One region of the Paenibacillus sp. FW126-R14 genome, then DNA from elsewhere that is predicted to be linked to it. Evidence: riboswitches for the same ligand, from Rfam matches in the RefSeq annotation. Region 1 holds a riboswitch; each other region holds the start of a gene.
The links. Region 1 has a riboswitch for cyclic di-AMP ahead of AC3WRW_RS21105 (CAP domain-containing protein). Riboswitches for the same ligand answer to the same signal wherever they lie in the genome.
Positions count from the first base shown of each region.

Region 2: it holds a riboswitch for cyclic di-AMP, as region 1 does, so the genes downstream of both, AC3WRW_RS10815 (APC family permease) here and AC3WRW_RS21105 (CAP domain-containing protein) in region 1, are expected to answer to the same signal.
Region 3: it holds a riboswitch for cyclic di-AMP, as region 1 does, so the genes downstream of both, AC3WRW_RS22780 (resuscitation-promoting factor) here and AC3WRW_RS21105 (CAP domain-containing protein) in region 1, are expected to answer to the same signal.
Region 4: it holds a riboswitch for cyclic di-AMP, as region 1 does, so the genes downstream of both, AC3WRW_RS13040 (C40 family peptidase) here and AC3WRW_RS21105 (CAP domain-containing protein) in region 1, are expected to answer to the same signal.

Region 1 is NZ_JBYTBS010000036.1:50,161-58,131, forward strand. Features, by position in the region: gene gdhA (NADP-specific glutamate dehydrogenase) at 1-388, opposite strand, end outside; gene AC3WRW_RS21085 (hypothetical protein) at 843-1,154, shown strand; gene AC3WRW_RS21090 (hypothetical protein) at 1,178-1,348, opposite strand; gene AC3WRW_RS21095 (ATP-dependent DNA ligase) at 1,548-2,384, shown strand; gene AC3WRW_RS21100 (alpha/beta-type small acid-soluble spore protein) at 2,436-2,663, opposite strand; cyclic di-AMP (ydaO/yuaA leader) riboswitch at 2,941-3,074, shown strand; gene AC3WRW_RS21105 (CAP domain-containing protein) at 3,082-3,738, shown strand; gene AC3WRW_RS21110 (GerAB/ArcD/ProY family transporter) at 3,789-4,868, opposite strand; gene AC3WRW_RS21115 (hypothetical protein) at 4,885-5,112, opposite strand; gene AC3WRW_RS21120 (Ger(x)C family spore germination protein) at 5,119-6,324, opposite strand; gene AC3WRW_RS21125 (GerAB/ArcD/ProY family transporter) at 6,321-7,409, opposite strand; gene AC3WRW_RS21130 (spore germination protein) at 7,406-7,971, opposite strand, start outside.
Region 2 is NZ_JBYTBS010000012.1:13,025-20,995, forward strand. Features, by position in the region: gene AC3WRW_RS10805 (polysaccharide deacetylase family protein) at 1-453, opposite strand, end outside; gene AC3WRW_RS10810 (YqkE family protein) at 450-710, opposite strand; gene AC3WRW_RS10815 (APC family permease) at 767-2,602, opposite strand; cyclic di-AMP (ydaO/yuaA leader) riboswitch at 2,700-2,860, opposite strand; gene AC3WRW_RS10820 (NAD(P)/FAD-dependent oxidoreductase) at 3,046-4,275, opposite strand; gene AC3WRW_RS10825 (hypothetical protein) at 4,476-4,637, shown strand; gene AC3WRW_RS10830 (EcsC family protein) at 4,634-5,398, opposite strand; gene AC3WRW_RS10835 (ATP-binding cassette domain-containing protein) at 5,536-7,206, opposite strand; gene AC3WRW_RS10840 (ATP-binding cassette domain-containing protein) at 7,197-7,971, opposite strand, start outside.
Region 3 is NZ_JBYTBS010000041.1:51,916-59,886, forward strand. Features, by position in the region: gene rnmV (ribonuclease M5) at 1-166, opposite strand, end outside; gene AC3WRW_RS22780 (resuscitation-promoting factor) at 284-1,375, opposite strand; cyclic di-AMP (ydaO/yuaA leader) riboswitch at 1,682-1,874, opposite strand; gene AC3WRW_RS22785 (ABC transporter ATP-binding protein) at 2,157-2,900, shown strand; gene AC3WRW_RS22790 (ABC transporter permease) at 2,897-4,129, shown strand; gene AC3WRW_RS22795 (TatD family hydrolase) at 4,115-4,882, opposite strand; gene AC3WRW_RS22800 (HD domain-containing protein) at 4,917-6,194, opposite strand; gene AC3WRW_RS22805 (AbrB/MazE/SpoVT family DNA-binding domain-containing protein) at 6,578-6,832, shown strand; gene rsmI (16S rRNA (cytidine(1402)-2'-O)-methyltransferase) at 7,255-7,971, opposite strand, start outside.
Region 4 is NZ_JBYTBS010000016.1:87,738-95,708, forward strand. Features, by position in the region: gene AC3WRW_RS13010 (MDR family MFS transporter) at 1-354, opposite strand, end outside; gene AC3WRW_RS13015 (lipase family protein) at 463-1,242, opposite strand; gene AC3WRW_RS13020 (ABC transporter ATP-binding protein) at 1,387-3,102, shown strand; gene AC3WRW_RS13025 (ABC transporter permease subunit) at 3,242-4,318, shown strand; gene AC3WRW_RS13030 (hypothetical protein) at 4,315-5,271, shown strand; gene AC3WRW_RS13035 (DMT family transporter) at 5,272-5,592, opposite strand; guanidine-I (ykkC/yxkD leader) riboswitch at 5,684-5,787, opposite strand; gene AC3WRW_RS13040 (C40 family peptidase) at 5,930-6,403, opposite strand; cyclic di-AMP (ydaO/yuaA leader) riboswitch at 6,407-6,545, opposite strand; gene AC3WRW_RS13045 (hypothetical protein) at 6,714-7,532, opposite strand; gene AC3WRW_RS13050 (M1 family metallopeptidase) at 7,588-7,971, opposite strand, start outside.

The sequences.
Region 1 (7,971 bases):
GGCCGGTAAGGGAGTTTTTGAAGGTTTGTTCAAAGCCAAGGAATTTAATAATGCTGGCGTTAACGGAGGGATGGAAGCGCAAGCCGCCTTTGTAAGGTCCGATTGCACCGTTAAATTGAACGCGGAAACCACGATTTACTTGTGTAACCCCTTGGTCGTCTACCCACGGCACGCGGAAAGTGATCAAACGCTCCGGCTCCACGATACGCTCAAGAATACCGTGTTTCATGTACTTTGGATGCTTGGACAGGATGGGAATCAGAGACTCCAGTATTTCCTTCACAGCTTGATGGAACTCATTCTCAAAAGGATTTCGTTTGACTACAGTTTCATATACGTTGTGTACATATTCTCTTGCAACTGTCTCATTGTCTACTTGAACTATCACAGTCTCATCCGCCTTCTCAATCTAATATAGTAAAATAGTTAATATTATAGTTTTACATGATCCGAAGCCATTGAGCAATCAAAATTTACATGTCATGTAAGCTTACTTGGATAGGTTAAACAAGCGTTCATTGGGTAAGATGTAAAATGACATGCCTTAAGAGGACTGTCCAAATGTTTTCGTGCATATTTACAAAATTCAGCGCACAAGTAGACAAAGACATGACAACAAGATGACGCTAGGCTACGGTTGAAAATAGAAGGGGGCTGTCCCGGAAGTAGAATACTTCGGAACAGCCCCTTGTGCGCTTTGCCGTGTCTCATCGCTTAGGCTTGAGAAAACGGCAGGGCGCTATTTGAGCAAATTGACCTAAAATTAGGCATTTTTAGTATTGACACGCAAGTTGGACTTTCTATTTAATAGAATTATACCAATTAGAATTGAGGCAAAATCTATGAACCGTAAAGCAACGTTGTGGACATTAATTTTATCGCAGCTCGTGTACATCTTGTTCGTTCTCTTGTGGCTGTTTATCGCAGGCATGTCCGTGATGATGTTCGACTCCCCGGATTCCACTGGCAAAGTAACGACATGGCTTATTTTCCTGGCCATCGTGCTTTATCCGGCAGGCTTGCTGACTGCGCTCATCGCAGGCTGGGTGATGTTCTCCCGCAGGAGACATAAGGCTGCGCTCATCTGGAACTGCATCCCGCTATTATGGGTATTGCCTCTGGGTGGATTCTTTCTATTCGTAAATCTAACCTAATGGCGTAATGATGATTTTGGTTTTCAGTTCCAACCTTTAGCGACGGCGGGTTTCTTTCTGTTCAAAAATCGGTAGAGAAACCCCCTCTCCTTTTTCCGTTTGAGAGTGAGTTTAATCCCTTCAATGAGCAGCATTGATCTCAGTTCGTCGCGACGATTCAGCGTGTGCAATCGCTTGATAAATTGCTTGTCCATGTCGAACATCCCTCCCATTCATCTACTTCCATTATAAATGGGCTTTATCCATTTGGTTGTCACTTTATAGAGGGATGTTTTCACTTGTTTTGTCGAAAATGGAACACGCGGGTCGCGATTTCCTCGAAGTCCCTATAGGCAGACAGAGCACTGTGCAGTATGATCTAACGTAGGGTGATTATACATGTTCATTGCTCCTATGCTTCTGCATGACGCCAAAGATAATAGACCTTATAATAGTAAACATCTTGTGGCAGAAATTAAATTAGATGGTCTTAGATGTATTCTTTCAAATATGGATAAGCTATATGTATATACGAAAGACAAATTGCTGGTTACTCATAAATTTCCGGAGTTGTTCCAGTGTCCGCTGCCTGAAGGAACGATTTTAGACGGTGAATTGGTTATTTTGGACGATCAAGGGAAGCCGGATTTTGAAGCGATGTCAGCCAGATTTTTATCGCCGACAGACAAGACGCCTGTTATATTTTATGCATTTGATATTTTAAAATACAAGGGAATTGATGTCACCGGATTATCCTTGCTTAAACGTAAGGAACTGTTGGATCAAGCTTTTATTGAAAATGCCAATTATAAAAAAGTGCAGGTGTATGAAGGCAAAGCCGTTGATTATTTTGAGCAAATCCGCCAGCGCGGGCTTGAAGGCATCGTCCTGAAATCGAAGAAAGAGACTTTCAAGTACGAAGTCAATAAACGTTCCAAACAGTGGCAGAAGGTGATCAACTGGACGTATGCGGATGTGTACATTTCGGGCTACCGGAAAAATAATTTTGCTTTACTAGCCTCGATTGATTCGGCGGACGGATCGAAAATCCCCGTTGGCGTGATTGAAACAGGCGTAACGTCTATGCATCAAATGGCGTTGGATGGTGTCAAACAGCGCTTGGTTTTCAAAGAAGACAACCATTTTGCTTATATGGAACCGCGGCTGATGGCCAAAATTAAAACGCGAAACTGGACGAAAAGCGGAAGACTCCGTTCGCCGGTTTTTATGGATTTCGTCAGGCAGATATGAAAAAAAGACTGGATCACCATGGAGGAAGTGGTGACTCAGTCTTTTTGCCTTTTAACGTCGGAAATTGGTGCTGCCGCTTAGCTGCTGTTCGGCGATTTGAACCAGTCGTCTCGTAATGTGTCCGCCGATTGCTCCGGTATCACGAGTAGCCATGTAACCGTAATAACCGTCCTGAGGAATCTGAATACCTAGTTCCTGAGCGACTTCGTATTTCATTTGCTCAAGAGCTGATCTTGCTTGTTGTACGACTAAGGAATTGCTGCTTCTACTGCTAGACATTTGATTCACTCCTTTATTTGGTGTATGAGTATTTTGTGGAAGTTCTGGTTTTTTATGCATACGTATTGGAAATTTTTTTCCGGTAGCAGTCTCAATACCGGAACCGAAAGGGTCCGCACCTGCAGCAGTATAAACAGTTGCAAGTCGCTGAAGGGGACGTTCGGCATCTCTGGATTGTATCCGCTTTCATTTGCATTCCATAAGGGTTGGAAAAATTTGAGCCATGTTTTCAGCATGTTCACGTGTTACAATCGGTTAGAACCTTCACAGGATCAAAAAACTCAGAAGGCCGAAGCCTCTTTGGAGGCACGGGGGACCCACTCTTTGGGGTGAAGCCGCATGAAGCGGCCGGGTGATTACTCTTTGACCCGAATCCGACAGCTAACCTCGCAGGCCGCAAAAAGGAGAGATTTATTCAATGAAACGTTACAAAAAGCTAGTGGTTACCGGCGCTATCGGACTGAGCGTCCTTATGGGCACAAGTGCTGCCATGGCCGCATCGGCAACATATACAGTGTCAGGCAATGATACTATGTGGTTAATCTCTAAGAAGTATGGCGTGAGCCTCACATCGCTAATTCAAGCAAATCCTCAGGTTACCAATCCAAACGTGATCTGGTCAGGGATGAAGCTGAACATTCCTGGCACTAACGGCGGTTACCAAGCGCCTGCACCGTCCGCGCCATCTCAGACGGCGCCATCGCAATCGGCCTACGCCAGCCAAGTCGTTACTTTAGTTAACCAGGAACGGGCAAAAGCAGGGCTTAAAGCGCTGACGAGCGATAGCGCGCTGACAGCCATGGCGTTGGACAAGGCGAAAGATATGTACAATAACGGCTACTTCGATCATACGTCGCCGACTTACGGCTCTCCTTTTGATATGATGAGCTCTTATGGCATCCGTTATTCCTATGCCGGCGAGAATATTGCCAAAGGTCAACCTACGCCTCAAGCCGTTATGGACGCGTGGATGAACAGCTCAGGTCACCGTCAAAATATTCTTAGCCCGAACTACACCAAGATCGGTGTTGCCTATTATAACGGCGAATGGGTACAAGAGTTTATCAGCAACTAATTTGATTCATTTGCAGCCCTTAGACTTCCCGGATGGGAACGCTAAGGGCTTTATTTATGTTGTTTCCACTTCGCGATACCCCACATCAGCAGCGGCAGGCTGATTATATGAAGAGGGAACATGATAGGGATTCCAATTTTTTGTGGGAAAAACACCGAACTATCGATGAAATCCCGCGGAATCAAGGCAAGCAGCACCGATACCGGCGCGACGAACAACAGCATTCGCCGCCATTTATGAAGGCCGAACACTTGAGCGGTTCCATACGTACAGACGAACAAGTAGAGCGAGACTTTCGTGAAAACGCTGATGATCCAAATGGCGATAACAAAGGAGTCCAAGTTTTGGAAAAAGTCGAAAAAGGAAATATAACGAACCAAATTGAAATAGGGATAGGTTTGGCCTGAAGCAGAGAGGTGTCCGAAGATGGAAACGATCAGGAAGGTCGAAACGCTGGTTAACAAACCCGCTGAGGCTACGCCGAATAAAGCTGGCTTCACCCCGGTTTTGGGCTTCGCAACGAAGCCCATGACGACGAGAAGTAGGATGCAATCCCCAAGAAACGTTGCGGTCGGCAGCGCTCCTTTCAAGATCGTTAAAGCGCCGGAGTCCACGTAAATGGGGAGGATGTTGTGGATATGGATATTTTTTAGGCTGAGCAAAAGCGGAATCGCAATGCCAAGCAAGGTGAAAGGCCCTAAGATCTCACAGCATCTGGCAATCGCCTCTATGCCTAAGAAGGTCACATAAACGGCAACAAGGAGCATGCCCAGGATCGGGATAAGGATAGGTGTTTTCGGCAAAATTGTCGCGGCAATGAGCTCCGAATATTGCCTAAGTATGATCGCAAGCACGCTGTACCATATGAGTAAATAAACAAAAATGACCAGATACCCAACGTATCGGCCAAACAAGCTTCTGCAAAAATCAATCAGCGTTTGCCTAGGGTAAAGCAAGCTTAAGCGTGAGCAAACAAACGCGATGAATACGCCTATCCCGGTTGCGCAAGCGGTCGAGAGCCAAGCGTCCTGCTTCGCTGCCAGGATGGCTGGATTAATGGTTAGCAAAAGGGTCATGCCGAGCTGCATCGTCAGTATCATCCAGAATAGTTGTTTTCCGCCGATCCGCATGTTTACCAAAGCTCCTTTAATGATCTAAGAGATTACCCAGCGGCTTGAGAATAACATTCACCAATTGTGTCGGGCCCGGCAAGCCAGGATTCAAAACTAAGGAGACGGCCAGAATCCAACATAGGGCCAAAATAGACAGATAAGCCGCACGCTCCTTGTTCGATACTGTTTTCAACCGGAACCACTGAAATAGCGTGATGAGCAGGCATGCCGCCATGTATACCGGAATATCCTTGGGTGTCATTTTCGTCTATTCCTCTTTCTTTCTGGTCTCCTCTTCCGCTTTCGAGGATTTGATGCTGGACAACCCGGGACGCAGCATCTTGGCGTCAGAATGTACAGTCACCTCAACGCTCGGGAAAATATCGTTCCAGTTCTCCTGCATGTTTCTCCATTCTTGCGGGTAGGCGCGGTGAAATTCTCCTGCGAAATCCAGAATATCCGCCTTCAAGACATGCTGCACCATGCGTAAAGCATCTCCAGCCCGCTGCTCAATGTCATCATTCATGGCTGATTCTACGGCTTCAACGGCTTTGGAATCGGAGATGAGATCCAGCCCGGTCGTATTTTGCAGCGCATCGTCTTCCGTATGAATCCAGACATTCATCTTCAGCTTGCCGTTCTCGATCAGCGGTTTCAGCTTCGTTTCGCTCTTCAGCAGCCGAAGGGAGACATTTCCGCTGGTGCCGGCGGGCGTCACGGTGACGACCGCTGTTTTAATTTCATTTCTTAGCCAGAGAAGCCCCCGCGAGGTTGGATCATCGATGCTGCCGACCATTTTATCATCTTTAAACACAGCCGTTTTATTAACGAAGCTTTCGGTTTTATCGCGATTATTAGCGGAATCCGGCTGCAAGACTTCAATAAAAGGCAGCGCGGCGGCGCCGGATTGATTCATCAGCATTTGGGCCAGGTCCGTCAATGTGACACTAAGAATAATTTTACTCTTGCCAATCTCCCTCATGATCTCTGAGGAGTTGCGCTCTATCCTTGTGTTCATTTCGAGGATTTGCCGCGCGCTTCCTTTGCAAACATACATAAATGCCCGTTCCCTCGGCTGAGGCGCTCTCAACAAATAATCGATATCCTCTCGAATGCCTCTCCGGGCGACAGCTTCTCCGAAAATAATAATTTCCGTGTGTCCCCAGAAAATTTTGCGGGGCATCTTCTCTTGGAGCTTGGATACCGCGTCAGCAATATTGACGCCAATCGCGGATTTGACGAGGGAGGTTTGAAGGCTTCCCCCCTTGTTGCTGCTTTCTAATCCCCCTCCTCCGCCGCCGGGCCCACGCGGAATGAAAATCTGCAGTGTCAATTCGATCGACTTATCGTCATATTTATCAATGGCCGCGCCTGTGATGAGCGCCAAATCGTTGACTTCCGTCCGGTCCCAGCAGCCTGTCAAAAGCATAGGGAGGAGACTGGAAGCTAAAGCCAGCTTGATCATAGCTTTCATCCGGGCTGCCCCTTCCTGAGAGCAGCAACCATTAGAAGCACAGCCGGAATGCCGAGCTGCGTGATCAGAGCCAAAAAAGGGATCGTGGTGCCTAAAGCGTGCATCAGCTCCTCGAAGTTTGGGGATACCCAAAAGCTGAACAGAGAGATGAGAAAGCCTACCGGGATGATGAGAGGCCGGTAATCAGGCAGGCCGAGCAGTTGGGCCGTTCCAAGGACAATGGCATAGTACACCAAAGCCACTTTGATGAACATTCCGATGATCCAGATGGCCATAAGCAGCGATTCCACATGCTCCAGAAAGTCAGCGATGGAAATGTAACGTACAGCATTGAGAAAAGGGTAATTAAATTGGACGGTAAGCGGTCCGAACATGAATAAGATGGTCAGGTTGATCAAGAGCAAAGTGATCATCACGATGACGACGCTGATGAAACACCATTGCAGCGTATGCTGTCTTTTGCTCAGAACAGGAAAAAGAAACGAAATCAAAAAAAACTGAGTAAACCAAGAAGAGGGCACAATGGACCCCATGAGCGGCGGAAGCAGGCCATCTCCCAGGATCGGAAACATTTCCTTGGGACGAAGATCGGGAATCATCAAAACGACCATCATAAATATAATGAACAAAGCCGGAGGGACAAGGATTTGCGACACTCTCGCGAGCACTTCAATTCCCTCATACAAGGCATAAGCGCATACAGCGACCATACAAAAAATGACGAGAGCCATCGGTGTTTCTTGAAGAAAGCTGCCGATCACGAACTCCCCGTATTCACGCAGAATGAGTCCATTCGTAAAAATAAAGGACACGATGAAAAAGCCGGAGAGAGCTTTCCCCGCGTACGCGCCCAGAATCGACTCGGTATATTGGATAAAGGTCAGACCCGGAAATTTTGTATAGAGGCGGTACATGACAACGACGGTTAGAAGACCTGCCAACGAGGCAAGCAAAGGCGTCATCCACATATCGATGCCGGCGGCTTTCATGGTGAGGGACGGAACCGATAAAGCGGCTGTCGCCACGATGGTCGGGTGCATGAGGAGAGCCAGTTGAAGCGGGGATATTTTTCCTTTTTCCATCATGAGCGTTCATCCCCTTTGGGCGGTTCTGGTTTCTGTCCGGAAGGCTGCCTTGTTCGATTCATCCTTCCGGTAAACTTAGGGCGGGTGCGCATCGCCCAGATCGGAGCGCGAACGAGCACATCTTTCAATTCTTTCCTTTTAAAAGGCGCTATCGGCTGCAGGTAAGGTACGCCAAGCGACCGCAGTGAGGATAGGTGGATCACGATGGCAAGGAACCCAAGCATAAGTCCCAACAGCCCCAGCATCCCCGATAAAAACATGATCGGGAACCGGAGCATGCGCAGTGCAATGCCTGTGGAATATTGCGGCATCATAAAGGAGGCAATGCCTGTGATGGCTACCACCATGACCATCGGAGCCGATACCAGGCCCGCTGACGTGGCGGCTTGTCCGATGACGAGCGCGCCCACGATGCTAACGGCTGCGCCGACCTGTTTCGGGAGCCGGACGCCGGCTTCGCGGAGCGCTTCGAAAGAAATTTCCATTAGAAGTGCTTCAACCAGTGCGGGAAACGGAATGTCTTCTCTGGATTTGGCGATGCTGAGCAGCAGCGACGTCGGAA
Region 2 (7,971 bases), on a different contig from region 1:
GCCGCCGCAAGCGTCAAAGGTCAGGGCGATGACCTTCTCCTTCGTCACGAGGTGCGTTCGCACGCCGGGGATGTTCTCGCCCCACTTTGTCGGCACTGCCTTTTGGTACCGCTCCACCAAGGACTGGGCTAGCGAGGCCGGTTTTGCAGGCAGGGGCGATGCGAGTGGTGCGTCTGCTCGCGATACTGGGGATACGTCTGATGTCAGTTCTGATTTGTCTGTCGGTTTTACTGTTGTTGATGTCACAGCTGATACGTCTGCCGGTGTCACCTTCGAAGAGGGCATCGGAGTGACGGTGACTTGCGCAACCGGCGTTGCAGATACAACAGAATTCTGCCTTTCCGACACAGCTGCTCCGTCCGCCAGCTTCACCCTACCCTTCGTCCCCTCACAACCTGAAAGCGTTATCACCACGCATAAAAGAAAGAGGAAGCTTAGCTTGCGCTCCCTCATTTGTGTTTTCTCCAATCGAGCTTGCTCTTCTCGAGCAAATGGCCAAAATCATTTTCCAGCCGTTTCTCCTCCGCCTTGCGCGCAGCCTCTGCTTCCGCTCTGGCCGCTTCCTTGCGGGCCTGTTCCTCTGCTTTCATCGCATCGGCTTGTGCCTTCAGCCCCGCTACGATATCAGGACGCAGCAAATCTTTGAGTGTCGCAGGTTTATCTTGCACGCTAGGTTCAGCGGTAGCGGACGACCATTTCTTTTTTGCCATACAGGGTTCACCTCTGTTCTATTTCTACATCAGCTTTACCCCTATATTGTACACCTCTACTCATTCAAATGATAGGGCACCGTCGCGACGACGATATCTTTATCGGCTTGCAGCTTCGAGCGAATACGTGCGGCAGACTGGTTGTGGAGCAGGCGGTGCCACCATTTTTTGGGCATGAATTGAGGCAGGATGACCATAATCGATTGCTTTTCCGAAACATGCGTATCGATTCTTTCAATAAACTCCGCCAGCGGTTTCAAAATGGTACGGTAACGGGATTTAAACACGACGAGACGAACGCCGGGATCCCATTTCTCCCATTTCTCCTGCATCGCCTCTTCATCCTCATCCGAAAAGGACACATAGAACGCAATGACGTTGGGCGATAAGGATTTGGCATAGTTCAAAGACTGCGCCACCACGCGGTGAATGCCCGCTACAGGCACTATGATCACAGGCTCCTTCGTGCATAAACGTTCTTGCGTGATATCAATCCGCAGCTGTTTCGCTACGTCATCGTAGTGATTGCTGATTTTGGTAATTCCCCAAAGCGCAAGCGGCGTCACGATAATAACAATCCAAGCGCCCTCGCTAAATTTCGTTATACAGAAAATAACCAAAACGGCGAAGGAAACGATCCCGCCTAAGCCATTGATAAGCAGCTTGCCGATCCAGCCGGCCGGGCGCTCCCGGAACCATTTGCGAACCAAACCGCTTTGGGCAAGCGTAAAAGATAAAAAGACGCCAATCGCATAAAGAGGAATGAGTGCATCGGTTTTTCCTTTAAAAATAATGAGCAGAAGACTTGCCAAAACGCCTAACGTTACAATCCCGTAATAGAACGAGAGCCGGTCCCCCCGGTACGAGAACATGCGCGGGAAATTTTTATCCTGTGCCATGATGGAGGATAGGATCGGAAAACCGTTAAAGCTCGTATTCGCAGCCAATACCAGAATCAGCATCGTGCCGATCTGTGTCGCATAATACATCACTCCACGCCCGAACGCCTGCTCCGTAACCATCGACAAGACCGAGGTATGGCCATGCGGGTCAGGTGCGATCCCATAGCCTAAGCTCAGCAGGGTGACGCCGCCGAAGACGATGGCCAGCAGCGTGCCGAGGGATGCCAGCGTTTTTTTGGCATTTTTGACGGAAGGAGAGCGGAAGTGAGGCACCGCATCCGAAATGGCCTCAATCCCTGTCACGGCCGAGCAGCCGGATGAGAAGGCTTTTAGAATGACGAATAACGTCAGTGAGCCCGTCATCGAGCCCGGAACAAACTCGGCGGCATGCAGGTTCATCGAACCTGTCAGCATATCGAAAATCCCTTTGCCGATCAGCAGTAGAATACATAGGATAAAAAAGTACGTTGGAATCGCGAACACGGTCCCCGACTCGGACGTGCCCCGCAAATTCAGCCAAACCATCACCCAGACAAGGACTAAAGCAATAGGAACAATATATGGCACGGTAGCAGGGAAAGCCGACGTTATCGCCTGCACGCCTGCCGAAATCGAAACCGCAACGGTTAACGTATAATCTATAAGCAGTGAAACCCCTGTGAGTCTTCCCCACATCATACCCAAATTTTCCTTCGCCACCATGTAGGCTCCGCCACCCATCGGGTAGGCTTCAATCACTTGGCGATAGCTCAAAACAAGAAGCATGATTAAAGCAATAATCGAGATTGCAATCGGCAGTGAGAAAGCAAAAGCGGCGACTCCAACAGTCGCAAGCTCCAGCAAAATCTGCTCCGTGCCATAGGCCACCGAAGACAGGGCATCCGAAGATAGGATGGGCAGAGCCTTCCATACCTGCATTTTCTCAGATTCCAGCTCCGCCGATTTCAGCGGTTTGCCGAATACAATCTTTTTCAATGAGTCACTTGTCATGCTGTGAAATTCCCCCAAATAACCTAGTTTTCAGCTTGATTTCCCCTTTTTGGGCGCAAAAAAACACAAGGATAGACCTTGTGCTTAGCCACATGTTCTCCTTTCTCACGATCGCTTACGAGGTTAGCTGACGGGTTCGGGCTGCGAGAAATCTGCCCTAAAGATCATGGCCGCGTGCGACGCGACGGATCTTACTCACCCCGTTGAAACCTGTGGTTCCCCCGCTTTTCCGTTAAGAAAATTAAGCGAAATATTCAACTGTTAACGTACGAGTTGATACTACTCTCTTATTCGCACATAGTAAAGGAGAGAAAAATCTTAAAAAAGATTATTCCCTCCCCGCATTCATTTAATAATTCGCTTACAATGGCCTAATCCTTTCAGAATCTCTGATTATCTAGCCTTTTGTCTGATTCCTTGGGTTTTGGGGTATTTTGGCAAAATTAATTTCTTACATGACGATTCCTTGTGGCTTGTTTTTGCTTAAAAATCATCTTTTTCCATACCAGCGGAATGCCGCCGATCAGAAATAGATAGCGGGCATCGATTATTTTTTTGAGAAAAGCGGCCCATTTGCCTTTCACTTTCTTGACCTTCAGGATACCGATCGCTTCTCCGCGCCCCAGCGAGGCGACCGTCCCTTTGTAATCATAGGCAAAAGGTCTTAGCGGGTTCCCCCTCAGGCTATGGATCACGTTTCTCGCCGTATTATAGCCCTGTTGAACGGCAATTTGGGCATTCGCCGGGTATGGGGTGCCTTCCGGGCTCATGACAATGGAGCAATCCCCCGTTATAAACACATCAGGGAACTGCAAGGAACGCAAGTAGTCATCCACTTTGACCCTGCCGCGCTGAACGTGGAAGCCCGCTTCCTGCAGCAAGGAATTCCCGCGAACGCCCCCCGACCAAATAACGGTGCCCGCACGAATGAATTGACCGTCCCCCAACAGGACGCCGTCAGGGTCGCAAGCCTTAATTGCCGTAGATAATTTATACTGAACCCCTTTGCGGCGCATTACTTCCATGCCGTATTCCACGAGGTCGTTAGGCAGACCGGGCGGCAGAGCGGTGGACGACGCTTCGATATTAATGATCTGCACAAGCGACGGATCGACATCAAACGTTCGGCAAAGATCAGGCACCCGGTCGGCCAATTCGCCGACAAACTCCGTTCCGGTGAACCCCGCGCCCCCGACGACGAAGGTCAAATATTCCTTATGTTTGGAATCCAATTTATATTTAGCGAACATATATTGGGTATGCTGGCGGATGAACCGGACGCTGTTAATGCTGTTGATCGACATGGCATGCTCCCGCAGTCCCGGAATGCCGAAGGTTTCCGTCTCACTTCCAAGCCCCACAACGAGGTAATCGTAAGTGAGAACTTCATCGGTGAGAATCACCTTCTTCTCTTCAGGCAAAATCTGCCGAACCGTCGCCTTAATAAAATGAATTTTCCGCTCGTCAATCAGCTCACTGATCGCTACACGCGCATTTTCATGATGATCGGTGCCGGCTGCCGGCATATGCAGATGCGTCGTCATGTAATGATAATCGTGTTTGTTCACCAGCGTAACAGCCGCTTCGCCTGATTTGATCAGCTTCTGCAGCCTTATTGCCGTTACAATCCCTCCGTAGCCTGCACCCAGAATAACCACCTTCGGTTTACTCATCCGAACCCTCTCCTCCGATTAATCATCTACCAAACCACACAAGGTTGTCATGTGAAAAAAATCACATAGTTAATCAGGATGCACTGCATGGTTTGCTCTTGTATTAGTATATGAGCGCCCTCGCAAAAAATCACCGAAATATGCCCTGGCAAGGCCAAAAAGGGCAGAGGGGTGGTGGGCTGTGGAGGCGGGGTACAGGTGTGGATACGGGAATGGCTGCACTGCGGCTATGGACGTGGGATTCGGATGGGATTCGGACGGGATACAGACGGGATACAGACGGGATACAGGCGGGATACGGACGGGATACGGACATGAGCTGCGGCGCGGGCAGGCGGGGGGTTCGGCCGGTGGCCTCCTAAGCCCCTGACCTCGCTTTATCGTGCAAGCGGCGCAGTCGAAAGCTGTTCATGCCCGCCACGCCAAGCTCCTCCAGCAGACCGTAATTGGCCCAAGCCCCAACGACGGCGCCAATGCCGGGCAGCAGCTGAAGCATTTTACGGAAATCGATCGTATCGCGGTATTCCTGCTGCAGCTGCAGCCAATCGACTTGGTCCATATAAGCTTCAGCAGGCGGAAAGCTGCTTGCGATCGCGTGCCAATTTTTGATCGTACGCAGCAGATCCGGCTTTTTCGCAGGGCTGGAGAAGGCCAGCTGAAACACATACAGAATAAACAGTCGCTCTCTGTAATCCTTCGTTGAGTAGCCGTAAGCATGCGCAAGCTCGAACAGAAATTTCAATTTGATGCCGATCAAAATCGGGAAATCCGCCAATCCCAGCAAAATCCCGCCCGCTCCTGTACCTGCTCCCTCGGCGGCGGCAATCTTTTTGTAGAGCGATAGCAATTCTTCCGCCTTGGCGTCGCTTTCGGCTAGAGAAGCGCCTGCAAGCGGTTCATTCTGAGGCATATAATTCATTCCGAACAACGTCGTCTGGAACATCCCTTTGACGGTTGCCGTTATCGTTTTGTGTACTTTTTCGGGAATCAGCTTATTGATGTTCGTCGAGACGGATTTCGAAGCTTTTTCGAGCAAATTTGGCATCTTCTCCTGACGAATTTCCCAGCGTTTCACCTGCCGCAGCATCTGCTGCTCATAGATGGTATAATCCGAAAACTCCATGTTTGTCACCGCCGTCCGCGTTTCTTAGTCAAAGTATAGTATACGGGACTCCCCGGCTCAAGATGCTCCCTCTGTTCCCTTCTGCCAGACATCAAAACAAAGAAGCAGCCCATCCATAATGAGCTGCCCCTCCCATATTAGTTACGCATATACACCAGCAGGCCAAAAGCCGCCACGCTCACAATCACGAGCAGCGTATCCTTGGCTTGCCAGCTTAACGTGCTTTTCTTCAGCAGTTGGTGCTTGCCGTCGATTTTTTTCATTTCCATCGCTACGGTCATTTGCTCCGCTTTGTGAAACATGGCGAGCAGCAGAGGCACCACAAGCGCCGGAATATCCTTCATCCGCACCAATCCGGGCCGGATCGCCGCTTTGCCTCTGGCCCTTACAATCGCTGAGAAGCGCTGCCACTCCCGCAAAATCAGCGGAATGAAGCGAAACAGCAGCGAGACGGCCAAAGCGAATGACTCCACCGGCAGCTTCATTTTGCGAAAAAAGGCTAAAGCCCAGTTTAGCCCCTGCACAAGCTGGCCATAAGACGTAGACACGGCTAGCCAGTAGCCGGCCATCAGGATCAGAAACAGACGCGTGAGCGTGAAAGCCGCGCTCCAGCCTCTCTCCGGCGAGAAGCCCAACGGGAGTCCGCCTTCTCCCGCCTTCCACTCCAAGCCGGTCAGCACGATCGACATGAACATGAAGATCAGAAATGGCACGGCGATCTTCCAGCTGCCGCGAACCGCGGAGCGCGGAAGGCCGAGGAACGACAGGCCCAGAAGCAGCGCCGAGGCCGCGAGGCCGCTCCACCCCTGCTGCTGCATCGTTCCGATGACTAGCAGCAGGTAGAGCAGCCACTTCGCTCGCGGATCGAGCGCCAGCCACGCGGCCTGCGGCGGCGCGGAGGCGGTGGCGCGAGCCTCGCGAGCGGGCTCCGGCGCTGCCGCTTGCGGCGCCGGCTCGGGGCTGGCGCTGCCGCGCTCGCGCAGCGCCTCGCATATCGCCGGCACAGCCAGCGCCGGCGTAAGCAAATCCGGCGCGATGGCGATGCCATAGCGCGCCAGCACCAGAGCGGCCTCCACGCAGCTCGGGAGGCCGACCCCCGCGCGCGTGAGCAGCTCCGGCGCGCGGCACAGCGCTTCCGGCGAGCCGTCGAAGACGAGCTCGCCGCGGTCTAGCACAAGGACACGGTCTGCCAGCGGCAGAAACGTGTCCAGGTCATGCGTGGCGATGACGAAGCCGCCACGCTCTCTCCCTCGAATCATGCGCAGCAATTCGCGGACGGCCGCCGCCTCGAGGCCGGCGGTTGGCTCATCCATGAGGAGCCAATCCGGCGCCGTGGCGAAGGTTGTGGCCAGCGCGAGCCGGCGCTGCTCGCCGCCGCTAAGCGCAAAAGGCGACCGCTCCAAGGCGAAGGCGCCATGGGGGTCGAGATCGGCGCAAGCGGCGCGGATGCGGTGCTCGCGTTCGTCCGCTGCGAGCCGGTAAGGGCGCAGCGAGTAGGCGAATTCCCCGCGGATGCTGCCGGCGAACAGCTGCTGCTCCGGGAATTGGAAGATCAAGCCCAGACGCAGGAGACTGGCTTGGTCCACCTTCCTTTTATGCCACAATGGTTGTCCGTCGAGTGCTATTGCTCCTGCGGCTGGTTCCATAATGCCTGCCATCACCTGGAGAAGCGTAGATTTTCCCGAACCCGTATGCCCGATTAATACCGTAACAGAACCATCCGGAAGCTCGAGACTAATATCTTTCAGCAGATGATGGTTGGCGTCATCCGGAGCATTTACTTGAATATTTTGCAGGGTTATCGGCATGACGATGCCACCGCCTCGCCCAGTTCATCCATATCCAAAGGGAGCAGACGAAGCTTGACACCTTGCTGAAGCAAGCCGAACGCTGTTTTGACCACATAGGGGGAATCCAGCCCTAACTCGGAACAAGGTGTTTTCTCAAGCATTTTCTCTTCGGTCTCCCCATAAAAGAACCCCCTCGGCTCTCCGTCAAACGTAATCCGTCCGTCGCCAAATCCAATGACGCGCGTCGCATCCGCCACTTCTTCCAGCCGGTGAGTGATCCACACGATGGTCGTTCCGCGCTGATGGGCTTGGCGCACCGCTTGACGAACTTCTTGTCTTGCTGCGGGGTCCAGCATGGCCGTCGGTTCGTCCAGCACTAAAAGTTCAGGCTCCGCCGCGAGGGCTGCCGCCAGATTGACCAGCTGCTTCTGCCCCCCAGATAGAGTAGAGAGCGTCCGTTCGAGCGGGAGCGACAAGCCCACCGCCGAAAGAATTTGACGATACCAAGCCTGACGCTCTTCCTGTGTTAACTCCTGCGAACCCGGCAGGTAATCAAGCTCCTCCTGAATTGTTTCACCCACGAACTGGGCATCCGGCAGCTGCAGCACGCCTCTGAATTGCTCCTGCTCATTGCGCACCATTTCCCCGCTTGAGAGCGGACTTAAGCCCAGCAAGGTGCTGGCTAAGGTGCTTTTGCCGCTGCCGTTCGGGCCGATGACGACCAGCCATTCGCCTTTATAAATATCTAAAGAAACGTCCGACCATACCTGCCGGCCTTCTTCC
Region 3 (7,971 bases), on a different contig from region 1:
GGTCGGTGAAAATAATGACGCCTCTGCGCTGCTGTGCGAGGGCTATCCGCTTCAATACGGCTTGCCCGATGGCGGAGCCGCCCGTCTCTATTGTATCCGCCTCGACCGCTCGGCGAATGGCGGCCGTATCGTCCTTGCCTTCAACGACGATGACTTCTTTCATCATAAATGAGTTCCCTTCCCAGTACGCAGAAAAAGAAGAGGGAACCCCTCTTCTTTCGCCCAGGCTGCTTGCCCGGTGACGTATAATGACATTGTTCCCGCTGAAACTAACGTTTACACGTTAATTTTCAGACGGCTTCTTCGGTCCTACAACATAGACCGTATACCCCTGTTTTGTTCCGAATTTATTGGCATAGCCGTGATCTTCAAAATATACATCAATCATTTGGCCTTTCACACCGCTGCCGATATCTTCAGCACGGCGGAAGCCGACACCCTCAATGTAAACCCACCATCCCAGCGGGATGACTTTCGGATCAACCGCAATCGTTCTGCCTTCCGTTACCGTTGTTCCCGTATACGTCTTCCCGTATCCAGGAGATCCTTCGGACTTCCCTGTCGAATCGGCTCCCGCCGAATAGGCCGTTAGCTTCACATTCTTCAGAATTTGTTTATACCCGAACGTAACGCCATTCTTAGAGATCTCATCCACGCTCGGAGATGAGGCCGACAATGTCACAACAGGGTTCTTCGTGCCAACGGACACGACTTTCTTTATACTTTCCTGTTGTACTTCTTGACCCACTACAGCTTCCGCCACTAGAACGCCATCTTCGTAAGTCTTCTCTTTCTTTTTGACCAGTACGCCCTCTTTACCTTCTTGGATAACTTGCTCTTTGCCTTTGAGCAGCGATGCATCACTTTTCTTTTCCGTATCGAATGCAATCGGCTCTGTTACTTCTTCCGTCTCTTTTTTTACACGGACGATTTTGATTTCATCGCCTGAGCCCAGAGCGGCTGTTGGATCGGGAGTCAGCTTATCGTGTTCCCCCAGTGCAATATGTAAACGTTGCAATGCACTTTCAACCGTTCTTGCAGTTGTGTAAACAGTGGTGGTCTTTCCATCAGCAGTCAATTGAATTGGAGAAGCTTTCTCGATGACGAATTTGTCTCCACCCTTGATTGTCGCCGCAGGGTCTGCAGATATTTCATCGTGTTCACCAATCGTTATGGCTTGTTCATCCAGTAGGCGTTGCAGGACCCATTGCTTCGTGTGCACAACGGTTTCTTGTCCATTCACAACCACGGATACGCTCTTGGTAGCCGTACCGTACAACAACACCAAAAACATGAAAGTCATTGCGATTGAAATTAGAGCCAGGCTTAAAATCAAACGCAAGTTTTCATGCTTCCATCGCAATGCGAAGGACATGCTGGATGATCGTTTTACATGGGTCTCGCTAAAAGAGATACTGCCCACTTCTTCGGTCCTCCTTCAAAGCCTCGCCGCCAGGTTACAGCATGATTAAATTTGACGCGACTAAGGTTTTTAATTTAACTTAACGTGCTTCCATCGACAGCTGCGCTTAAGCTGCTGCGTTCCGGTCGTCCCACCCCGCTTTGCCTATTCAACATTCTATGAGTAGAGATCCTAAAGAAGATAAAAAGCCAGCAAGAAGAGGACTCTTCTCGCCGGCTTAGTTTGCATAGTAAAATACACAAATAGCACACACGACAATCGTTACCTCTCTTACGCTTACGAGGTTAGCTGACGGATTCGGACGTGAGAGTCGCCCTACTCAGACGTAAACTTCCGTTAACGTCCAAGATTCACCCCTGTTACTCACTCTGTTCACTCAGATGCGTCACCCGCTTCTCAAGCTTACAGTGGTTCCCCCGTTCCCTTATTCGGAACTCAGCGAATGGAAAAATGGCAAATTGGTTATTAAGTTATTATGAAAAGTATATTACGCTGTTAATCTCTACCTGTAAAGGGATTAACACCTACTAAAAAGGGCTAAATCGCTTAAAATTAGCTTATTTTTAGAATAAAACCACTTTTTATCTACATTTATCTCACTATAACGTACGAATACTAGGTTTCTTCGTGTTTTCACACCTAAACTAGGCTTCGAAACCAAATTTGTTTATACTTATCATGAAAGAATTCAGTGATTTAATACCAATAATTAGCTATTCAGGGAGGCAATTAGATGGGCCCTATTTTGCAAGTCGATTCTTTATTTGGAGGATATTTACCCACGAAACCGGTTCTCCATGATCTCACGTTTTCGATTCGCCAGGGAGAAATGATGGGTTTGATCGGTTTGAACGGCGCAGGCAAAAGTACGACTATCAAAAACATCCTCGGTCTGCTTCAGCCTCAAAAAGGTTCGATCAAAATCAACGGCTTGACGTTAGCCGAGGATCCGCTTCCTTACCGGGCGACCTACGCTTACGTACCTGAAAGTCCGGAGCTATATGAAGAACTTACGATTCGCGAGCACCTCGAGCTAACGGCCATGGCATACGGCTTGTCCAAAGAAGACTATCTCTCCCGTTCGCAAGCGCTGCTCGTGCAATTTCAGATGGAGGACAAGCTGAACTCCTTCGCCAGCCATTTATCCAAAGGCATGAAACAAAAAGTAATGATTATGAACGCTTTCCTGATCGAACCCTCTTTGTACATCATTGACGAGCCATTTCTCGGACTAGATCCGCTAGCGATTCGCTCACTGCTGGAGCTAATGGTCAAAATGAAGCGAAAAGGCGCGTCATTTCTCATATCCTCGCATATTTTGTCTACGATTGAGAAATATTGCGATAATTACGTCGTCCTGCATAAGGGCCACATGGTCACTCAGGGCGATTTAGTCGAATTGCGTCAGCAAACCGGACTCCAACAGGCGTCACTGGACGACATCTTTTATAAGCTTGTAAAAGGGGATCCGGTATGAAATCGATGGACTTGAATACCCGTGCCCTATGGCAGCAAAGATTTGAACGTTATATGAAAGAATCTATGGGCTATCTGCAGTATGCGGCGCGCAGCAACTTTTTCGGCTTCCTGTTATTTCTTGTCATTCTTTCTTCCTATTATTATGCAAAAATATTACAGCGGCTTCCGACAGATTACCCTTATTTGTGGATCGTCCTTCTGCTTCTCGTTCCTCTGTTGTCATCCAGTCCAATCCGCACCTTAGCCAGAAGCGCAGACCGTATGTTTTTGCTGCGTATCGAGCACCAAATGGGTCCGTACTTCCGCGGCGGATTTATGTACAGCTTAGCGCTGCAAGCGTTTTGGACATTTCTGGCATGGGTCGTGTTGTGGCCCTTGTACCATCACTGCCTCGGACGTGAAGAGCAGCATTTCTTATGGATGCTCGCCCTGCTTCTATTAATGAAGTTGGCCAATTTGTCGGCTAGCTGGCAGGAAAGCCGGTTCACGAACGAACGCGCGAGAATCGCATCCGGTAGCTTTCGCTGGATCGCAACCACCGCTTTGGTTTCTCTGCAATTTCTGACCAGCGTGTTCTGGGCAAGCGGCGCAGCATTGGTTCTCATTTTAGCCTGGCTGACGGCCACTCACTACGTTTCCAAACACCTGATCGGATGGGATTACCTCATCGCTAAAGAAAGGCAGCAGCAAGCACGGCTCTACGCCTTTTTTAACTGGTTCGTCGATGTTCCGCACTTGGGAACGCGAATAACCCGCCGAGGCTGGATCAGCGGGGTCACAACGTTCATTCCTTTTAAACAAGAGGCAGCTTATTTGTACATATATATGAAGACTTTACTGCGTACGGAGCTATTTGGGATTGTCATGCGTATTTCCCTGTTGGGGGCGCTTGCCATAGCCGTTTCAAGCAGCGAAACTGCGCGAATACTCATCTTTTTTATCGCGTTGGTAATCTCCATGGTTCAGCTCACGCCGCTCGAGCGTTCACACCGCTATACCTTTTGGCTGGAGATGTACCCGCTTGACCGCCAATTGAAAGCCGGTTCCTTGGCCTTCATCATTTGGTCCGTGTTGTTCCTGGAGCTGTGCATCCTGTCGGTTTCGCTTTTGATCCGCTCTTCGCCAATGCTTTTCACGGTCCCGCTCATCGGTCTCGCCTTCATCTCGTTAAGCTGCGGAATCTTGCTTCGACGCAAATTCGCGAAGAACGCTTCACTTGAGACCTAGCAAGGCAATCGCGTTGTTTGTCGTTATTTCTGCGAGTTCCTCCAGACTCAAGCCCTTAATTTCCGCGGCGGTTTCGGCCACCAACCGAACATAAGCCGATTCATTGCGCTTGCCGCGGAAAGGGTGCGGGGTCAAGTAAGGAGCATCCGTCTCGATCAATAGGCGGTCCAATGGAACTTGCGCCAGCACTTCCTTCGGCTGTTTCGCATTTTTGAAAGTAACAGGCCCGCCGAAGGAGATATGGAAATTCATATCCAAGCATTGTTTAGCCGTTTCCCAACTCCCCGAAAAACAGTGCATGATACCTCCGACTTCCGCAGCTTTCTCCTCTTTCAAAATCGTCAAAATATCGTGATGGGCATCCCGGTTATGAATCACAATGGGCATGCCAAGCTTTCGCGCCAGCCTGATTTGCTCTCGAAAAACCCGCTGCTGCACATCCTTTGGCGACTTATCCCAGTAGTAATCCAGTCCGATTTCCCCGATGGCCACCACCTTCTCATGTTTGCACAGATCCTCGATCCATTCCAAATCGCCCGGCAGCATATCAATAGCATCGACAGGATGCCAGCCCACCGTTGAATAGATGAAATCGTATTTCTCGGCAAGCGCAATCGAGCTGGGAATGGTCTCCCGATTAAATCCGACATTCACCATTCTCGTAACCCCGGCCTCCCGCGCACGCTGAATGACCTCGTCTTGATCTTCTTGAAATTGTTCCGCATTTAAATGTGTATGTGAATCTGTCAGCATGTTCTTCTCCTTACTCTTTCTTATGTATAGTGGTTTATTCTTGTTCGCCCAGCAGTTCCCAGAGTTCCGGATATTGGACGGCATTCAACCGATCCAGCAGTTCTTCAGGATAGTAGACATGATGCTTGCCCATTTGGAATCCGCTAATAGACTGAACGATCTCTGACCGATGGGTGATTTCCGTTAACGCTTCCTTGTGATCCAAAAGCAGAATCGGCAAATTATCTTCCGTTTCCCCCGGTCTGTACACATCATAGGATTGATTCGAAGGGAAATCGATTTCCATGTAGTAGATCGGATCAAAGCCGACTTCCGCCATGACTTTCTCCATGAGCTGGATCAAACGCTGATTCGACTCATCGAAGGTACTGTATTTATATAATTTACGGTCCAAAAAGCGCTTGCACAGTTCAGCCAGAATCAGGTCCTTCTCGTTCATCCAAAAAGTTAACATCGCCTGCATGACAGACTCATCCAACAGTAAGTAATCTTCCAGCGAAATTTTATTCTGAATGAGGTGAAGAATGGGATCGGTCATAAAAGCAAACGTATAGTTGTCTTCGTATAAATGTTTGGCGCGAGCGAAAATTTTATGCAGCAAAATTTCTGCGCTCCGTGTCACCGGATGGAAGTAGACCTGCCAGTACATTTGATAACGGGACATTAAATAGTCCTCTACCGCATGCATGCCGCTTTCTTTGACTACAATATGCCCCCGGTAAGGCCGAATGACGCGCAGGATCCGCTCAAGATCGAACGTACCGTAATTGACTCCTGTGAAATAAGCATCCCGCAGCAAATAGTCCATCCGGTCAGCGTCCAATTGTGACGACACCAGGCTTACAACAATTTCTTCATTGTAGGATTTGCAAATGACACCGGCTACTTTTTTCGGAAAATCCGGAGAAACCCGCCGAAGCACTTCATTGACCTCCGTGTCGCCAAGCACGATTTTACAGGACCAATCCTCATGACGCGTTCCGAAAGCCTTCTCAATGGAATGCGAGAAAGGCCCGTGCCCCAAATCGTGCAATAGCGCCGCACAAAGGCAAAGCAGCCGCTCTTCCTTCGGCCAGCCTTCATATTGATTGCGTTCAAATTGGGAAATGATTTTACGCGTGATCTCGTAAACGCCGAGCGAATGAGAGAACCGGCTGTGCTCGGCACCGTGAAACGTTAAATAAGAGGTGCCCAATTGACGAATGCGGCGCAGCCTTTGGAACTCTCGCGTATTGATCAAATCCCATATCGTGGCATCCTGCACGTAAATGTATTTATGAACCGGATCTTTAAAAACTTTCTCTTCCTTCATCTGTTCACAACCTTTCTTAATTTAATTCTTTATTTAATTCTACATGTTTTCGACAATTCGCTCCATCACTTCGACACTTAATGTCGTAATTTGTCGAATTGCTGCTCCCAGTTTTCTGTTCGTTCCGCTCTTGCATTCCCATTGGTAACTCTAACCTTTTTCAGAGAGAGGAAAGTAATATATTATTTACATTTCCCTATTCTACAGGGTTTTCACCCTCTTCCCTTTCGTAATTAGATATAGAAAAATAATAGCTTTCTTGCTTAAAATCATAAAAATATGGTTGACTATTTTGGGAATGGTTGGTATCATTAGTCAAGAAGATATGTCGAAACATGACGATATTGATAAAATTTTTATAAAATCGAAAGGGGTTTATATATATGATGAAATCTACGGGCATTGTTAGAAAAGTTGACGAATTGGGGCGCGTCGTTATTCCAATTGAACTTCGCCGCACGCTGGGTATTGGTGAGAAGGACGCTTTGGAAATTTATGTAGATGGCGAGCGCATCATGCTTAAGAAATATGAGCCTGCTTGTATCTTCTGCGGCAACGCGGAAGGCGTCTCTTACTTTAAGGGAAAAATTGTTTGTCATATTTGTTTAGCAGAAATGCCAACACCTGTGACAAAATAAGAAAAATAGTATATAATAGAAGTAGCACTTATCCTATTGGTAATTCTAACCTTTTTCATATCTCCTCTAATCTCTAATTTGTTGGCTTCGGCCACGGATTAGAGATCTTTTTTTTGTTCAGACCTTCGGAACGCGAACCCCTCCGCCTTTGCCAACTAACTATGAGCCTGTAATGGGAACTACAAGGCGTTATTTCCGCAGAAACACCCTTATTGGTCAGCGAAGAGGAACAATGATCCCCTATTTCGCATTTCCAGGCTGAAATCCGGCTGACTCCGGCAAAATAACGCCCTATAGTTCCCCTTCATCAGCCAAAAGTCTGTCCTTTGCCAAAATAGCGGCTTGTAGTTCTCCTAATAAGGAGCGCGCTGTCTTCAGTCCTTTAACTGCAACTGGCTGGCGCAAAACTACGCCCGCTAGCGTTAACGTTCGAGCAAAGCGTTATATACATCACGCTTGGAAAGCCCGCGATCGCTCGCCGCCTGCTTCATCGCTTCCTTCCGGTCGCTGCCCAGCCGCTCATAGTGCTCGACATGCTCGCCCAGCGTCATCGCCTCCCACCAGCTGTCGGCGGCTTCCTTCGCCGCCTCCGCGGAAGCGCCTTCGGCGATAACGCAGCACTCCCCCTGCGGCGGATGCTGCGTCAGATGCTCGAGGCACTCTGCGATCGTGCCCCGCAAGAACTCCTCGTACCGCTTCGTCAGCTCGCGGGCAAGACACACCCGGCGCTCCGGCCCCCACACTTCCGCCATCCGGCTAAGTGTTTTCTCGACGCGGTGCGGCGACTCATAGAACAGCAGCGTATCCTGCGCATGCCGCAGCCCTTCCAGCACCTTCGTCTGGTCCTTTTTCTCCCGCGGGAGAAATCCGACGAAGGCAAACCGCTCTGTCGGCAGGCCTGATGCAATCAGCGCCGACAGAGCCGCATTCGCGCCGGGGACGGGAACCACCGGCACGCCCTGCTCCACGGCCATCCTCACCAGGTCGTAACCTGGATCGGAGATGGCCGGCAGTCCTGCATCGCTGACGAGCGCGATGCTCTGCCCTTCAAGCAGCAAGCGGACCAACTCGGGGCCGCTTGCCTGCTTGTTGTGTTCGTGATAGCTGACGAGTCGCGTAGCGACCTCGAAGTGCGTCAG
Region 4 (7,971 bases), on a different contig from region 1:
AAAAGCAATAGGTACCAAGGCACCCCCGCCAATCCCTTGAACAGCGCGATAAATGCTTAACTGCACAATGGACGTAGCGGTTCCGCAAAGCGCTGACCCAAGCATAAATACCACGATGCCGAAAATGAAGAAGCGTTTGCGTCCATACATATCCGAGAGTTTGCCGAAGATCGGCATGCCCGCCATTTCTGCGACCATGTAGGCCGATGTGACCCAAACAAATTTATCCAGCCCTCCGAGGTCTGCGATGATAGAGCCCATAGCTGTGGCAACGATGGTGTTGTCCATTGAAGCCATGAGAATGGCGAGCAATAATCCGGCTACAACGATGCCGGTTTGGTTCGTCGATTTCATTAGGTGATCCATTCCTTTCATTTCATCTTATTATGATATAAATGAAGTATAAACAAATAACCCTGACAAGAGTCTGTCAGGATTAGAGGCTGGAGATATGTTTATTTATCACGGGCAAAAGCCGGGAGCCCGGCGTTGCAATTGCTCCGCATAGCGGGGATCAAGTTTGGCCAGCTCGGCGAAATAATTGCCAATCGCATGATTAGCGGACACGGAACCTGCCTGGAAGGTGAGTTCGGCCCCTTTTTTGACATGCAGATAATGGTAGACTTGGTCGGTTCGGGGGGATTTATATATGATAGGCGGAAGTTCAGGCACGATATCATTCGTATTGTATATGCGATAGCGAGGACCGGTTATCCGGTTATAAAGACTGGCGAAGTCCGGATTTCCGACACGCGGAGAGGCGTAGGTATAGATGGAGGGTTCCTCAAACTTGGTATTGGCAGCAAGATCAACAGCACACAAGGAGGCGAGGGATCCTCCGAGGGAGTGTCCGGTAAGATAGAGGGTTTTACGGGCGGAAAGCTTGGCTGTGACGGCCATGATCTGCTTGCGGGCGCTGTTGTAAATATCGAGAAAGCCTTTGTGAACGAGCCCGCCGTCTTTGGCATAAGGAAATACGGTCTGCCTGGCTATGACATCGGAAATCCAATCCGACGCCCCATATGTGCCTCTAAAGGCAATCACAATCTGCCTGTCGGACTCCGCAATAAAACCGAATAACTCTTTCCTACTAAAGATCGAGGTTGCCGTAAAGGGAGAAACCATCCGGTAATTGCGGGGTAAAATGACGCCTTCCGGACCTTTCTCAAGCAGCTCGTAGCTCTGTTTGCACATAGCGGCTAAGAAGATGGCGGTTCGTATGTCCAATGAGTTGATTAGCATGGTCAGTTCCTCCACCCAAACACAGAATGCTGTTCAACTATATATATGAAAAATAGTGGACATCTGTCTTCGGTTAGCGGCCTATTTTTTTACGTCCATGCATTTTTCTTTCATGTATAATAAGCGGAGGAGGTGTGAAGTCACGTGTTAATGCGTTTTTTTTCGTACTATAAGCCTTATAAACACTTATTTATTTTGGATTTTACTTGCGCGGTTGTGGCTGGGCTTCTGGAGCTTGGTTTTCCTCTTGCTGTGAACCGGGTTGTCGATAAATTGCTGCCTGCCGGAAATTGGACGTGGATACTATGGGCTTGCGCAGGCCTTCTTGCCGTCTACGGGCTGAACACGGTGCTGAATTTCATCGTCACCTATTGGGGCCATAAGCTGGGCATTAATATCGAGACGGATATGCGGAAAAAGATGTTCGATCATCTGCAGAAGCTATCCTTCCGATTCTATGACAATAACAAAACAGGTCAATTGATGTCGCGAATGGCGAACGATTTGCTGGAGATTGGCGAGGTTGCCCATCATGGTCCCGAGGATTTATTTATTGCGGTTATGACGCTAATTGGCGCACTTCTGCTCATGCTGAGCATTAATGTGAAGCTGGCGCTGTTAACTTTTGTGATCGTCCCTGTTCTGCTCTGGATTGCTGTGTATTTTAATCAAAAAATGACGAAAACGTTCCGCCGGATGATGGGGGACCTCGCCGATATTAATGCCAGAGTGGAAGACAACATCGGAGGCATTCGTGTCGTTCAAGCGTTCGCGAATGAGTCTTATGAGAAGAAGCTGTTCGAGGACAATAATGGGAGATTCCGTTTAACGAAGCTGCTTTCCTATAAAATCATGGCATGGAACGTATCCTTAAGCTACATTCTCATGCGTTTGGTGACGGTGTTCGTCCTTATTTGCGGAACCTGGTTCGTGATCGATAAACAAATTTCCTATGGGGAATTTATTGCGTTCGTGCTTTTGACCAATGTGTTTCTGGGCCCGATTCAGAAAATTAATAACGTCATTGAGAGCTATCCCAAAGGCATTGCCGGGTTTAAACGGTATTGCGAAGTCATGGATACGGAGCCCGAGGTGTCTGACCGGCCCGACGCTGTGCGTGCCATCCATCTGGAAGGCCAAATTACATTTGATTCCGTTTCCTTCGGGTATGGGAATGAAGCCCGGGTTTTGAATGGCATTTCCTTATCCATTCGGGCAGGGGAAACCGTTGCTTTCGTAGGTCCATCCGGCGCAGGGAAGACGACGATATGCAGCTTGCTGCCCCGGTTTTACGATGTCAATGAGGGCAGCATTGCCATCGACGGCATGGATATACGCGGTATCCAGCTGGAATCGCTGCGCCGCCAAATCGGCATCGTGCAGCAGGACGTGTTCCTGTTCTCCGGCACTCTGCGGGAGAACATCGCTTACGGCAAGCTGGGCGCGACGGATGCTGAGATTTGGGAAGCTGCGCGGCGTGCGCAGCTGGAGGGCTACATCCAGTCCCAGCCGAAGGGGCTGGACACGGTTGTCGGCGAGCGCGGCGTCAAGCTGTCGGGCGGACAGAAGCAGCGCCTTGCGATCGCGCGGATGTTTTTGAAAAATCCGCCGATCCTCATCCTCGATGAGGCGACGTCGGCGCTCGACACCGAGACCGAGGCGGCGATTCAGCAGTCATTGGCCGAGCTGTCGCAGGGCCGAACGACGTTGGTGATTGCCCACCGGCTGGCCACGATCAAGAATGCCGACCGCATCGTCGTCGTGACGGAGCAGGGCATTACCGAGCAGGGCGGCCACGAGGAACTGATCGCGGTGGGCGGCGTTTACAGCCGTCTGCATCAAGCGCAGTTCAGCTCATAGGGAAAACCTGGCGGCGATCTTCGGATCGCTGGCCAGGTTTTTTTTGATTATAAAAATGGATAGTACTCCCAAATGAATCATGGTAAAATATGAAAATGGTAATCTACCAACGGTGAATAAAAGAATGAGGTGACAATAGTTGAAGTCAACGATTCGGTGGCTGTTACTCGGAGTGTTTACACTTGTGTGCATCTTCTTACTGAGTAACATCCGAAATGCATTCTTGTCTGCCCAACCAGATCAGATTCGAGTTACTGTCGGACCGGATACTAGCATCCAGAAAGTAAGCGAGCAGCTGCCGGGGAGCCGCGTACTCAATGAGAAAACGGGGCTGTTAGCCGTTCCCTACGGCGAGACATGGAACTACATCGGAAAGACGATGACGATCAAAGGTATTTTTCGTGCGACCGGCGTTCCTCTCGAGCGCCCTGTCATTTCATTGCGCTATTACGCGTATTCAGTGAAAGACCAAATCCAGGGCTTCCTTCATGGGGATTTTGGCAAATTCCGCAATCCGTTCAACCGCAAAGAGGTCGCTGTGATTGAGCAGCTTCCCATCATGCTGCTTCGTACATGCACGTACTTCATCCCTGGCTTACTGATGGCCATTGTGCTTAGCATGCTTACGGCGATGCTGGCGTCCATGTGGCGCAGACTGGGTGCCATACTGGATGGCGTACACGCTCTGCTTGTGGGCTTGCCGGACTTTTTCTTAATTGTTCTTATCCAATTAGGCGCGATTTATGCGACGAAGCTATTGGGGCATTATGTGCTGTTGATCGTACAGGTCGGCGATAAAACACCGTTCCTCATCCCGTTTCTCACCATTGCGCTTATTCCGTCGGTTACGATTTACGGCACGATGCGCGTCGCCATTGCGCGTGAGCTGGGCCAGGACTATGTGATCACTGCGCAAGCCAAAGGGTTAACTCGCGGCGAAGTGCTGGTCGCCCATGTACTGCGCAACGTGATGCTGGACTTGCTTTCGGTCCTGCCGAAGGCGACGACGCTGGCTTTGGCGAGCATGGCTGTCGCGGAAGCCATCTGCGGCATTTCCGGCCTGGGGGGCTTCATTATCTCGCCTGTTATGCAAAGCGTCTCATCGATGTCGGTCATTTGCATCTCGCTCGCGCTGCTTGCTATGGCATTTCACGTGCTGTACGCTTTGCTGCGTAAAAAGTTTATCGTCCGTACGGGGGAGGCCGTCTCATCATGATCAAACGCTCATCAAGCGCATTCTATATCTCCCTTGCACTTATCGTTCTAATTCTCCTTGTGGCTCTTTTCGGCACATGGCTGAAGCCTCACGGCATTTCGCCGGAGGACAAAATCAACATGATTCAATATCAACAAGATGGCAAAACACGCTACAGCATTCCGCCGTTCTCGCCGAACAGCACGTTCCTGCTTGGGACGGATCATCGAGGCTTTGATATGCTGAGCCTGCTGCTTAACGGATTGAAGTATACGCTGGGAACGACACTGGCGTTAACGCTGCTCCGTTTTGTCATTGCGGCGCCTTGGGGAATGTGGAGCGGGACTACCGGCAAAGGGTGGGGTATTCTTAAGGCTATGCAGTGGGTAGTCGCTTCCGTACCTGCCTTTGTATTCTTGTTTCCGCCATTGGCGGGCATGTATTTCGGGCTGCGGCTGGATCAGTGGGTGAAAGCGGACCCGCAGTATAAGATGCTCTTCTCCGTTACCTTCGTTATTCTGGTCACGTTCATCGGCCTGTTTCCGTTAGCTCATCAAATAGCCGAACGGACCCGCTATTATAACGACAAGCTATTTATTGAGGCTTCCCGTTTGATGGGAGGGACTGTTTTTCACCGCACGGTCCGGCATCTGGTCCCCTGCATGAGAAATGAAATGTTGTTCATCTTCCTTAGCGAATTCATGCAGGTGCTTTTCCTGCTAGGGCAGCTCGCTGTCTTTAACATTGTGCTTGGCGGCACGGAAACAATCGGCGACAGCGACGCCGGCTATTCCATTACGATTACGACATCGGGAGAATGGCTTTCCCTGATCGCTTACGGCTCGCGGTACATCAGGCTGCATCCTTGGATTATTTTGAGCGTAGGAGCGAGCTTCTCTCTGCTCTTCCTCTCACTGCAGTTCTTCTTAAGCCAGTTGAAGCGCAGATACGGCAGCGAACGCCAGCTCATGTAGCTAGTGTCCGGATGTGAATTTGAGGCCGAGAACGCCGACCAAGATGAGAATCATGAACAGGATGCGCAGCAAACTGACGGGCTCATTTAAAAACAGGGTGCCGATAATAATCGCCCCTACGGCGCCAATTCCTGTCCAGGCCGCGTAGGCTGTGCCGATGGGCAGAGTTTTCGTTGCTATGGCGAGAAAATAAAAGCTGATCACCATGCCGGCAATTGTTACTCCGGACGGAATCAGTCGGGTAAAACCATTGGAAAATTTCAATGAGATCGCCCAGACTACCTCGAAAACACCTGCAATGACGAGATACAACCATGCCATAATGAATCACTCCTTAAGAAGTTTGCTTGGATGCGGTGTAAGGCCGCGGCAAAAAGGAGAAAAGCCCGGAAGCGATATCGCTGTGCGATATGACTCCCGGGCTTTTCTCCCTCCGTGACCACAGCGTATCCGCTGTGTGTTTTCTCTCGGACCAGACTGACGCTGCAGCGCCACGGAACCCTAGAAAACTTAATGCCGCTATTATAGGACGGCTCACATGCTATGTCAAGTTATATCTTCGAGTCGATGAGGCAGCATGAGCACTCATGAATAAAAGCCCTGGGAGCAGCTCTTGCGAGCCGGCGCTTTCCGGGGCTTTATTCATAAGTACAAGAAATTACTTGGATTCAGCAGTTAGTTGATTGTAGATATCATCCCACAGAACACGTCTGGCGGATACATACCTCTTCGCGTAATACGATTCGCTTAGCTTGTTTTTCACGATACCTTCGTTGGAAGCGGAATGAATAAATTCACCGTTGCCAAGGTAGATACCAACGTGAGAAATGCCTTTGCCCCCTGTGTTGAAGAACACAAGATCGCCTTTGCGAAGATCACTTTTGTCAATCCAGTAGCCCTCTTTATCTTGAGCGGCAGAACTATGAGGAAGGTCAATGCCGAATTGGTCGAAAACGTATGAGGTAAACCCAGAGCAATCAAAGCCCTTTGTTGTCGTTCCCGCATCTTTGTACGGAATTCCGAGCAATCCGTCAACCGTTTCATCCAACTTAGATTGTGAAGCAGATGCACTTCCTAAAGCTACACTCAAAAACAAAACAAGACTAAAAAAAAGAGCAACAACCTTTTTCAACTGCTTGTCTCCTTCCGGTGCCTACGAGGTTAGCTGGAGGGTTCGGTTGAAGGTTCCCTATGATCCCTGTCTTGCAAGATCAATTCACCCGGAGTGGTTCCCCCGTTTCCCCAAGAAATGAGGAATTCGGCATGAAATATTTGGTTTTTTAATGCTAATCACTGTAATTCGTCATAAACATCGAAATTCCTCCTTTAGAGCGCAATTTGGGCCGGAAAAATGTGCTATCGTTCGCTTTCCAGACAAAAAAATCCCCTTTTGCAAGGGGATTGAACAAATATAAACCATATCTAGCTTTATTTATTATTTATTAGGGGTTCATTTTGGCGGAAAGAAGCTGAAATTGCGAGGTTATCGCCCACATTTGCAGGAAAATATGGAAAAGCGGGAAAAGCTGATAAATGATTAGCGCTAACAGTCCTGCCCAGATGTAGGTCGCAGTGACTGTAATCCCTGTCAAAAGTCCCGAACTGAGCAAAAGAATAAGAGAAAGGCCGATGATCGGAAACGAGAACCGGAAGAATGTAATGACGGTGGATAAAATGCCGAGGTGTGCGGCAATGGCGAATTGCACATACATAAAGAGAAGATGAAGCAGGAAGCCATAAACCAGGAAGCCCATCAGCCAAGGCAGTAAATCCAGGGAGGCCTGTTCATAGGATGTACTGTGTTCGAACATCTTCTGCGCTTTGGGCAGCGCCCAGATGAGCGGCAGTAGGGACAAGGCGATTCGGACGATGTAGGTGAGGAGGAAGGGAAGCGTCAGTTCCTTAACTCCGCGTACGAAGCGATAGCCGGCATTTTGCTCGGAATGTGTGAGGGAATAGTAGACACCGCTGTTCATTACCGGAGTGAGCAGCATGCGAGCCAGGAGCAGTGCAGCCAGCCACCACAAATAGCGATGGCTGAGATCCGTTTTGAGCAGCTGGAACTGGCTCTCGGCGAGAAAAAGCCGGAGCGCCTCCTTCGGCTGGTCGCCGCCCGGATAGCGGTGCATGAGCGGGACGAGCACCCCTTGCACAAGCTTATAGAGAAGGATGCCCCAGCACATCTGGTACATGAATAAGACGATCGTAGCGAAGGGCTGCCGCAGAGCCGCCCTAAAGCCGGATTTGAGATAGGTTGTCATGGGTGTCCCTCCTAAGAGTTTAACTATCTTCGTAAGCATAGGCCTGAGTGGGCGCCTACCAGGCGACCCACCCGAAAATAGCTTGCAGGAACTGAATAATGCCGAGATTCCAGCGGATTTTCCACTTGGTATCTACTTCCGTTTTCATAAAGTTATTAATATGTTTGTTTTCGAGAATGAGCGAGTAGTGCGGATCGATACGTACCCAGTCGACAGGCGTCGCTTGGGTTAGCTTGAATTCGATGCTGCTTTCTTTGCCGTCCCATGTTTTATCGAGTACGGTGCCGTCAGCGAAATGGAACTGGATCGGCACTTCCGGCGAATTTCCGCCGCGTTTGGCGATGAGGATTGTACTCTCGTAAGGCCCTGTCCCTTTGCTGCCAGTGGCTTTCACACGGATGCTCTCAACAGAGTAATCCATCATCATCGAGCCGTAGAC